3 regions of the Paenibacillus sp. FSL R7-0312 genome follow, and region 3 is predicted to be linked to each of the others. Evidence: riboswitches for the same ligand, from Rfam matches in the RefSeq annotation. Region 3 holds a riboswitch; each other region holds the start of a gene.
What was found. A riboswitch is a leader RNA that binds a small molecule or an ion and turns the genes downstream of it on or off. The one in region 3 is predicted to bind cyclic di-GMP.
Positions count from the first base shown of each region.

Region 1 (3,278 bases), 280 kb from region 3:
TCAAAAGAGACTTTAAATTGAAAAATGACGGGACCCTCAATATTCCCAAAGTTGTTCTGCGCACCTCATCTGTCATTACAGATGCCCTGGGGGATAACAGCTCCCATAATCTCAAAGACGATATTATTGTAACCTTCCTTATTAACAAGGATAAAGTAACTTCGCCTGTCCTGGTTATTTCACTGGCCGACCTTGAGCAGCAAAGTCCGGATCTTGTAGCTAAGGGAATTCTCGGCGGAATCTTTGGTGTAGAGAATGGGGGCATCAAGGCAGGCACCTCAGATAAGCTGAGCGTACAGTTTGCCTTCAAGGAAACCTTCCAGCCGCAAAACTACTATCAAGGCGATACGCTGGCCCTTACCCTGAACTTCGATGCCAATCAGGAAAAAGGCGCCCTCAAATAATCTGCCCTGTCACGCATTCCTGTTCTCTGATCTTTAAAAAACATAATATACTCGAGGAGGAAATTAATTATGGGTATCAAAAAAACATTGGGTCTTGGCGTAGCATCGGCAGCACTGGGATTGTCTTTAATCGGAGGGGGCACCTTCGCTTACTTCAGCTCCACAGCAACCAGCACGGCAACCTTCGCGGCAGGTACGCTGAAGCTCGGCTCTTCCTTCAATACACCTGTTGCCCTGACCAATCTGAAACCGGGTGATTACACCGTACGCACGTTCACCTTGTCCAATGACGGCACTCTGGATATCAAGCTCCTCACGTTGGCTACCAGCTACACCGTAACTGATGCGAAGGGAGATAATGCCGGCCAGGATCTTGGAGATCACTTCAAAATCAAACTTCTCGACAGTTCTTACACCAGCGGGCCGCTTACCGGCCATGTGCTGTCCGAAATCTCCTTGAAGGATCTGAAGAACACATCCAGCTATGATCTCGTAACGGCGGGTGTACTGCCGGGAGGCATCGCCGCTACCCAAACCAAAACCTTCAAGATTGCTTTCGAATTCGTTGACAATACACAGGATCAGAATATCTTCCAGGGTGACGGCTTGGCGCTGAACTGGACATTCAATGCTACGCAAGGTTTGGGAGAAGCCAAATAAGGCTATTAAACTATATACACAAAACGGCATATCCTCCCTCATCCGGGCTGGATATGCCGTTTTGTCTCTCCACTGCCGCCAGCTTCCGTCAGGAACAATGATTTTTGTCGGTTTTGCGAATTTTTGTTATACTGATAACAAAAAGTACGGAGGGCGTTGTAATCGTGTCAGATAACATGGGAAGCCGCATCCATAGGCTCCGTCTGGAGAAGGGTTATTCTTTATCCGAGCTTGCGGATAAGGCTGACGTGGCGAAATCATACTTAAGTAATGTTGAGCGGAATATCCAATCCAACCCCTCCATTCAATTTATCGAAAAAATCGCCGATGCACTTCAAGTATCCATTCACGTATTACTGTATGGCGGAGTTGCAGAAACTGCAGAACCGGTTCTTGATGGAGAATGGTTCAGGCTGGTACAGGATGCGATGGCCTCTGGTATAAGCAAACGTGAATTCAAGGAGTTTCTTGATTATCAGAAATGGCGGCTGGAGCAGAAGGATAACTGAAATACCCCCACAAAGTGAGGCAGCAGCTTCGATGATTACTCAGGTACTTTGATGGGACCCCGAAACAACATGTAAATTCCAACAGAAGAGGGCACAGCGTGTACACCGCTGTGCCCTCTTCTGTATGTATCCGTACAATGCTGAATGCCCTACATCGCCTGGAGTGCTTTTTCACTAAAAAAACGCCGAATCTCGTCCGCCTGGATGCCAGCCTGCTTAGCAGACATTAGCAAATGCACCCATTCTAAATCCAGATCAACTGCCTGCAGTTCGTCATTCCCCTGGTTGGACTTATCCAAGAAATCTCCTCCTAGAATTTTCGCGTCCCCAGGCAGTCCGGCCATCATAGTATTTCTACTTTAGATCCGAGACTTTGTGCCCCTGTCTTTCGGCAGGTTTACCCTTTACTGGACCCTTTACATGAAAGGATCTGAAAGAATCGATGAAACCGTTCTCCGCAATAACATTATACAAGATCTTACATGAAAAGTGTGTCGTTTTCTGGGATTTTTTTATGTTAAATCGTGAGGACCCTTAGCTAAAATTGCCAATGGCTTGTATAAATAATTCCAATTCATCTTCAATCGGTCCAAATTAGTTTAAATATACTAAATAGATTTAATCCTATAACACAATATAGAAGTAATTACCCATTTCTATGATATACAACCACCTAAATCCTTAATTTTTTTATTAACTCCAAAGATATTTTGTTCCTCCGGCCTCACCCGGATAATTTATGATTGTTCTGTATGAATTCCCTGCTGAATCATACCGTTTTGCGAACGGATTGCACGAAAGTATGAATTGATTACCCTGCCGGAAAGTAGCACAATAAGATGAGAATGAAACCGCAAACATCGCAGCTCCGCTAAGCGGTGTTCCTATATACCGCATGTGGAGTTTATCCGTTAGGAGGACCTACTCATGGCCATCAAAGAGCCCTATAACGAATCTGTCTGGAGCAAGTATTACGGTCCCAATCTGGGCTACATTCAGGAGAAATACGAGCAGTTTGTCAAGGACCCTTCTTCCGTAGAGCATCATTACCGCGATCTGTTCACAGTATCCGGCCCGCCTCCCCTGGCTCCGGATGCCGTCAAGACGCCTCCCCCCGCCATCTCGGGAGATACGGAGTGGCTCAAGAAAGCTGTTAAAGCTTCCAAGCTAATGGCTAACATTCGAATATACGGCCATATGGCTGCCGATATCGATCCGCTGGAGCGGAGCACCAACCCGATGGCGAAATGGCTGGAGATCGAGACCTATGAGCTGACGCGCGAAGATCTGAATGCCCTGCCGGCTTCGCTGATCTGGGAGAATGCCCCTGAGGGCGTGCATACCGCTATGGATGCCGTTCACAGAATGCGCCAGGCCTACACACAGACCATCGCCTATGAATTCGGGCATGTGCATGACGAGCGTGAGCTGCGCTGGCTCAACAGCCAGGCGGAATCCACGACGTCGCCTGCTCCACTGAACCATGCGGAACGCAAAGAGCTGCTGAAACGCCTGATTCAGGTAGAACAGTTCGAGACCTTCCTGCACAAGACCTTCGTCGGCCAGAAGCGCTTCAGCCTGGAAGGCAATGATGCGCTCGTACCTATGCTGGATGAAATTGTCCGCGCTGCCGCACATGACGGCGCTGAGCATATCCTGATGGGTATGGCCCACCGCGGAAGACTTAATGTGCTGGCCCACATTC
Region 1 covers NZ_JBBORE010000001.1:882,929-886,206, forward strand. Annotated here, with positions in the region: gene MKX70_RS03740 (TasA family protein) at 1-404, shown strand, start outside; gene MKX70_RS03745 (TasA family protein) at 474-1,064, shown strand; gene MKX70_RS03750 (helix-turn-helix domain-containing protein) at 1,241-1,573, shown strand; gene MKX70_RS03755 (anti-repressor SinI family protein) at 1,723-1,872, opposite strand; cyclic di-GMP riboswitch class I at 1,901-1,985, opposite strand; gene MKX70_RS03760 (2-oxoglutarate dehydrogenase E1 component) at 2,501-3,278, shown strand, end outside.
Region 1: linked by a shared signal. The riboswitch ahead of MKX70_RS03755 (anti-repressor SinI family protein) and the one ahead of MKX70_RS02530 (transglutaminase-like domain-containing protein) in region 3 are both predicted to bind cyclic di-GMP.

Region 2 (3,278 bases), 560 kb from region 3:
TAAATGCCGCAAGAACAGCTTGGGCAATTTGTTCCGATTGTTCACGGGTCACATTGGGAAGTAAGGCGATGAATTCATCTCCACCCATTCTTGAGAGGATCGCATCCTGACCAAGACATTCTTGAACCCTCACAACTACCAGCTTTAATAACTGATCGCCCTTTGTATGACCGAACGTATCATTTACCATCTTAAACCGATCGACATCGATGAACAGGATTGCGGCTGTGTGACCATGGTCGTCGGCTTCCTTCAAGTAAGCTTGTAACCGTTGATTAAAGTTGACTCTATTGGGTAAACCGGTCAAGCAGTCGTAATAGGCGAGGAGTTGAATCTCAGCAAACATGCTTTGAAGTCTGGTGGCCGTATCCTTGCTGTTAGATATAAGCGTATTAATTTCTTGTATAAAGCTGCCTTTCCAGTTCACGCTCTGGTTCTCGGCTATTTTCTCAGGTAAATTAGTGGTTGTGTGGGTTAAAAGCTTAATCGGTCGAACAATGATTTCACTGATCACATTAGAAATAAAAATAAATATCAATCCACAGGCCAATAAAACACTGAATATTTTTATGTAGTAGCTATACAAGCGGTCACGATAGGGGGCAATTGGTGCCTCGACAATAACACTCCAATCACCCAGTTCCGGAATTGTCATGATCTTGAAATAGGAGGATTCTCCCCATCTGTTCATTGGATTTCTGATAGCATCCGGGAACCAGTGATACAAACCGCCAATTATTTCACTTGCTTCGCCCCTTTCTGCCCAGTTATACGGGTTCATAACGGCCAGATCATCACGAGTACTCGCAATAACCCTGTCATTCCGGTCTACGATTGTGACATTCATTAGTCTATTATTCGCCAGCTTTTTTAACTCCGTTGTAACATAGTTAAGATTGAGCACACCTACGGCCGCCCCTGTAAATTCGCCGCTAATCATAATAGGGGAGCCCACAACGACAATGGGTTCGTTAACGCAACCTCTTCCAAGAAACACATCGGAAACAACGAATTGGTGTTTTTCTCTCATATATTCAAAGTAAGGCCGATCCGAGAAGTTTAAGCCAATCGTTGACTTTCCTTTGTTATTTAGTAATGGAGAGAACAGCTTTGTAACTCCGTTGCGATCAGCAATGTATGAAGTAGTAAAATCCGGATATAACGCCAGTAGATAAGCCATTTGGCGCTGCAAGGAATCGATCTCTTCCATCCTATTCTCAGCCGCCGCCATCGATAAAGTATTCACTGCGGCAACATGAACTTCTCCCCACTCTGTAAGATCATTGCGGATGATAGCGGAATCTCGTTCAGTCTCTGACTTTATTTTTTCATTCATGTTGTGATACTGTTCATGACCGATCATCACCGTCACCAGAAGCAAAGTTATAAAGGTAAACGTGACAAATATGTTGAAAAGCACATCATGAAGAGAGCTCGACATCTTGCGTTTTTGGAATGATGGCCATTTAAGAAGAGGCAGATAAGTAAAGATTAAACTGGAAATCAATACATTTAAAATACCATTCACGGCATCCTTAAGCACAACCAGCAGGGAAGCGGTAAAATTCATATCCAGGGCATAACGATAGAATACCCATATGAGAGGCATCCCTAAAATCATCCAATATAGGCTATCAAAAAGAACAATCCTTTTCCCTCTGTAGAAGACGCCGACAAATAAAGTTTCCAGCACAAAAACAAGCATAGCGTAAGGATGATTCCAAAGAAACAACGTGTAACCATTTACAATAACCGATGCCACTAAAGCCCATTTAAGACCATATATCCGCAATATCAAAAAGGTGAATATACTACCGAAGATAAAATTGACCCCCAGCAATAGGGATAGGCTGAGCATATTACCTAGTAGTCCAAAAATAATCAGAGCTATGATAAATACAATCGACTTATTAAATATACTCACTGTTCTCCCACCTTATGAATCAGGCCCATTGCAACAAAAAAACTCTCCCGAAAAGGAGAGGTTTCCTTGCCTTCGGTAACTGGCTGGCATAACATATCCAAATTGGACATGTGATAGCCCCTGTAGTTTTGCGACCCCGTTTTTCAACGAGTGTGCCCTATTATTATTGAGATTATCTGAAAGACAATACATTATTCGACATTAATCTACAAGCTGACACTAATTATAGTTGATACTGCTGGGTGTTACAACCAATTTCTACATTTCCGTATGGCACCGTTCATATCAACTTATAGCAGGTAGGAGTGCTCAGACTGCAACGATCTCTTCTTTGGTCAAAATCGAAGGGCGGATGATGGGTATGGAAGGCGAAAACACACGCCGAAGGGGGAGCATATTTATCACGGGTTACGTGGAGGCCAAAGCCACCGGTCTCCGTATAGCCTCAGTGAAACTCACTGTATCCATTAACAGCAAGCCCCCGAAACCGCGTCACAGCAAGCCTTTTAACCACCACGTATAGTCCAAAACAGCCGCCGAAATGAAAAAAGACACCCCTAAAGGTGTCTTCACTGATACTCCATATGGAGCCGAGGGGAGTCGAACCCCTGTCCGAAGATAACGGCACATAAGCTTCTACGAGTGTAGTCACGGATTTGATGTCACCCGAGTATCGCCCCGTAACCGGCTATACGTTGGGTCAGCCTGATTGTCTTCTTCAGCTCACCGCAGGCGGAGATGAGACAGCGTATCCCACTACTTGTTAGCCCCTATCCCTGTCACATGGGCGATGCAGGGTAGAAGCACGCGCACAGTTTCTTAGGCTGCGAAAGCGTAGTTGTTTTGTTGTTTGCCGTTTAATAGGCTTTAGCGTTGATGAAGCGGACGCGTCCCCACTACTCGCTACTCATGCTCGAACTATCCCCGTCGAATCCAAGAACGGCCCCTCATTAGAAAGGGCGCTTCGGATTAACGGATCAATGACAAGCATACATGCTGATCCGGTTCACAGCTATCTTGATCAAGATGGCTGTTCAGAAGCAATAAGTTTTACTTACACAGTATAGCACATTTATCAACACTTTAACACGTAGGTTAAAGGAATTGAAGGTCGAATCTGGAACAATTGGGCGCCAGGTGGTTACCAGTCTAGCGGGCGATCTTCTGTTTGTCGCGCAGCACACGCTGGATATCACGCTGAGCATCGCGCTTCGCGGCGGAGTCGCGCTTGTCGTATTCCTTCTTACCTTTACCAAGGCCGATCAGCAGCTTGGCGTAGCCATTGCGCACATAAATCTTCAGCGGCACAATCGTGAAGCCATCCCGCTTCGAGGAACCGAGCAGCTTGTGAATC
Region 2 covers NZ_JBBORE010000001.1:1,162,290-1,165,567, forward strand. Annotated here, with positions in the region: gene MKX70_RS04835 (bifunctional diguanylate cyclase/phosphodiesterase) at 1-1,924, opposite strand, end outside; cyclic di-GMP riboswitch class I at 1,996-2,091, opposite strand; RNA gene ssrA (transfer-messenger RNA) at 2,507-2,871, opposite strand; gene smpB (SsrA-binding protein SmpB) at 3,074-3,278, opposite strand, start outside.
Region 2: linked by a shared signal. The riboswitch ahead of MKX70_RS04835 (bifunctional diguanylate cyclase/phosphodiesterase) and the one ahead of MKX70_RS02530 (transglutaminase-like domain-containing protein) in region 3 are both predicted to bind cyclic di-GMP.

Region 3 (3,278 bases):
TGCGGAAGATTCCCTACTGCTGCCTCCCGTAGGAGTCTGGGCCGTGTCTCAGTCCCAGTGTGGCCGTTCACCCTCTCAGGTCGGCTACGCATCGTCGCCTTGGTGAGCCGTTACCCCACCAACTAGCTAATGCGCCGCAGGCCCATCCCCAAGTGGCAGATTGCTCCGCCTTTCATTCTCTCTTCAGGAGAGGAAAGAAATTATCCGGTATTAGCTACCGTTTCCGGTAGTTATCCCAGTCTTGAGGGCAGGTTGCCTACGTGTTACTCACCCGTCCGCCGCTAAGTTCATTTGAAAGCAAGCTTTCAAATGAACTCCGCTCGACTTGCATGTATTAGGCATGCCGCCAGCGTTCGTCCTGAGCCAGGATCAAACTCTCCAAATTGTATTTAGAAAGAGCGATTGCTCATTTTGAAACATCTGACGAGAATTTTCATTCTCACGATGAAGTTTCTAAAGCGTACAAGACGCTGTGAAACTCATCATTTTTGGATCTCGCCGAAGCGATCTCCCACTCACTCGTTGTTCAGTTTTCAAAGATCAAGCTTGTTGTCAACGACGACTACCGCGTCACCAGCAACTCTTATAATATATCACGTTCATCCGAGTAATGCAAGCTTTATTTTGAAATCACTTATTTAAGTCATTTCTCATTAAGTTTGCCGCTCCAACAACGCTTACTTATAATACCCTATCTCTCTACTAAAAAGCAACCCTTTCCTAAATAAAAATAACCCGCTTAATAATTAAGCGGGTTATCCTCAATGAAACTATAAATGCATCTGCTCTTAGTAGAACTTAGCTGCAGTATATTTACTTGCTACTTTAACCAGATCTGCTGTTTTGCTGTTCTTGGCAAGTCCAGCATCAACTGTAGTATCAATAGTTACCCATTTGCCATTAAGGAACACTTCATTCCAAGCGTGGTAAGACGTCACATAGCTTGTGTTACCCATAACCAGTTTGGTAGGAATACCTTCACTGCGAAGCATAGTAGCGAATAAGGAAGCGTAGTCGTAGCAGATTCCTTTCTTGGAAACAAGAGTACTGTCGTTGTTAGGGATGTAATCTGTAGTTACACTGGAAGCCAGGGAATAATCATACTTCACATTGGCAACGATATAATTATAGATAGCCTTCACTTTGTCTTCATCTGATGTCAAACCTTGTGTAAGTTGTGCTGCTTTCAGAACTGCTTTATCGGAAGAACTCCATTTAACATTCTGTACGGAGCTCAGATATACTGCGTTGGCGTTGCTCAGGCTAAGATCTACCGTCTCGGAAGAAATTACTTTGTATTTGTTGCCGGTAGTGTTCTCAAGTACGGAAACCTTGTATGAACCGTTACCTTGTTGCAGCGGGAATGTTTCAGTTGGTTTGGAGGTGTACAAGTTGTAAGTGTAGCTGTTATTGTCTTTGGTGATCATCAGCTTAATCTTCTTATCCTTAGGAACATTATAAGATACTCCGATAACACCCTGATCCAGTTGACCTATGTTCAACCAGCCTGCATCTGCATTAGCAGCTTGAGCTGTACCTGTCTGCATCGACGTAACCACTACGAATAGTGTAACCAACATTAGATAGAACTTCTTCATTGGATAAAACCCCTTTCGGTAGCTGGCTGCCATCCTTACGGGAAGGCCCTTTAGCTTTGCGTCCCTACCTTTCGATAGGTTTGCCGTTATCGTATAAGCTTTATCTGTCCTTGCTTCTACCATAAAATGCTAGATATACAATAAGAACAAACAAAAAAAGCCTCTTCATTCGGTAGCTGGCTGCCATCCTTACGGGAAGGCCCTTTAGCTTTGCGTCCCTACCTTTCGATAGGTTTGCCGTTTATCGTGTATTAGCTTTATATAGTTATATCTTACCATATCTATTTCTATTATCAAGACCTAAATCACTAGATTTCTGCGAAAACAAATAAAAATTTTAAGTATTTTAAATTTTTCCGTCATCATTCTACAAACATCAGGATAACTTTGCGTGAATGATAAGTCTATGCGTTGGATTCACCAGCGGATCACAAGTAATGAGTGTAAGAATCTTGTCATCCTCATTCCCTTTCAATACGGATACATCGGTCGGTTCCACAATAGTTACATCATAAACTACATAATTGTATTCCTGCTTACCGGTTGTAACGGAAATAGCGTCCCCCACTCCGACTTCATTCAATCTATTGAACAGCCTTCCCGTAGTTCTTGATCTATGCGCTGCAATCGCAGCATTGCCAGTAGCGCCGAGCGGAGCCGTCTCCTTCATATGCGCAGCTGCATGCTTCATATTCGCCTTGGTGGCGCCTTCCAGTACAGGCAGCTTCAGATCTATTTTGTCGATTTTGATAATCGCCATCACCTTGCCTCCGACTTCAATCTCAGGCGCTGCAGAGGGTTCAGGCTCTTCCGCAGCCGACTCATCTGCCAGCAGCTGGGTTACTTCCGCGTAAGGCTTACTTAGATCAGCACTGGCCGGAGCTGAGGCAGACGGAACGATTTCACTGTAGGCCTGTTCAGCCTCTTCCAGCAGCTTTTGCTGCTGACGGTCATTGTACCATTCGCTTCCTTTGGGATAGAGCATAATTAGCACCCCGGCAAGTATAATCAAATAGGATAATTTCCGCATGACAATCGCCTCCGTAATATAGAATAGATGATACCCTTCCGGAATAATTAAGAAGCAATGCTTCTATATAACAAGTAGAAACGACTTTACCGTCCTTTTTAAGGACGGTACCGTTTCAGCGAGAAATAGAAGGTAATTTATAGCAGCAAGCATATAAATTCATATATTTTCAGAATACCCACTTCCGGCTTCCGAAGAAATTAATGATTACCGTAACAAATGTGACCAGCACTTTGGCGATCAGCACTTGAATACCGAGAGAATCGGTCAATATATGAATCAGCAGCACCGATATAACCAGCACCAACAGGTTCAGCACGATAAACCTGACCAGCTGCATCCGGTCGAAGCCCTCTTTATTGCCGATGTCCCTGTCACGGAAGGTTACCTTTTTGTTCCAGAAGAAGCTGTTGGCCGTACCGGCGCTATAGGAAATAATCTGCGCAGGGGTATTGATCATCCCAAGGGAATGCAGCAGTGTGAATACAGCAAAGTCAACCAATGTATTCAGCAGGCCTACCGCATTGAATTTCAGGAACTGGATGAACCCCGCACTCCATCTCTTATCTGGCATAATCGCTTTCCTTCCGCGTGTCTTCTATTTCCGCATCCGGATAGCCTTTGGTCTCACGCACAATATAGAGCGGTCT
Region 3 covers NZ_JBBORE010000001.1:604,311-607,588, forward strand. Annotated here, with positions in the region: rRNA gene MKX70_RS02525 (16S ribosomal RNA) at 1-385, opposite strand, end outside; gene MKX70_RS02530 (transglutaminase-like domain-containing protein) at 789-1,580, opposite strand; cyclic di-GMP riboswitch class I at 1,613-1,693, opposite strand; cyclic di-GMP riboswitch class I at 1,767-1,847, opposite strand; gene MKX70_RS02535 (class D sortase) at 1,975-2,628, opposite strand; gene MKX70_RS02540 (GtrA family protein) at 2,798-3,202, opposite strand; gene MKX70_RS02545 (glycosyltransferase family 2 protein) at 3,192-3,278, opposite strand, start outside.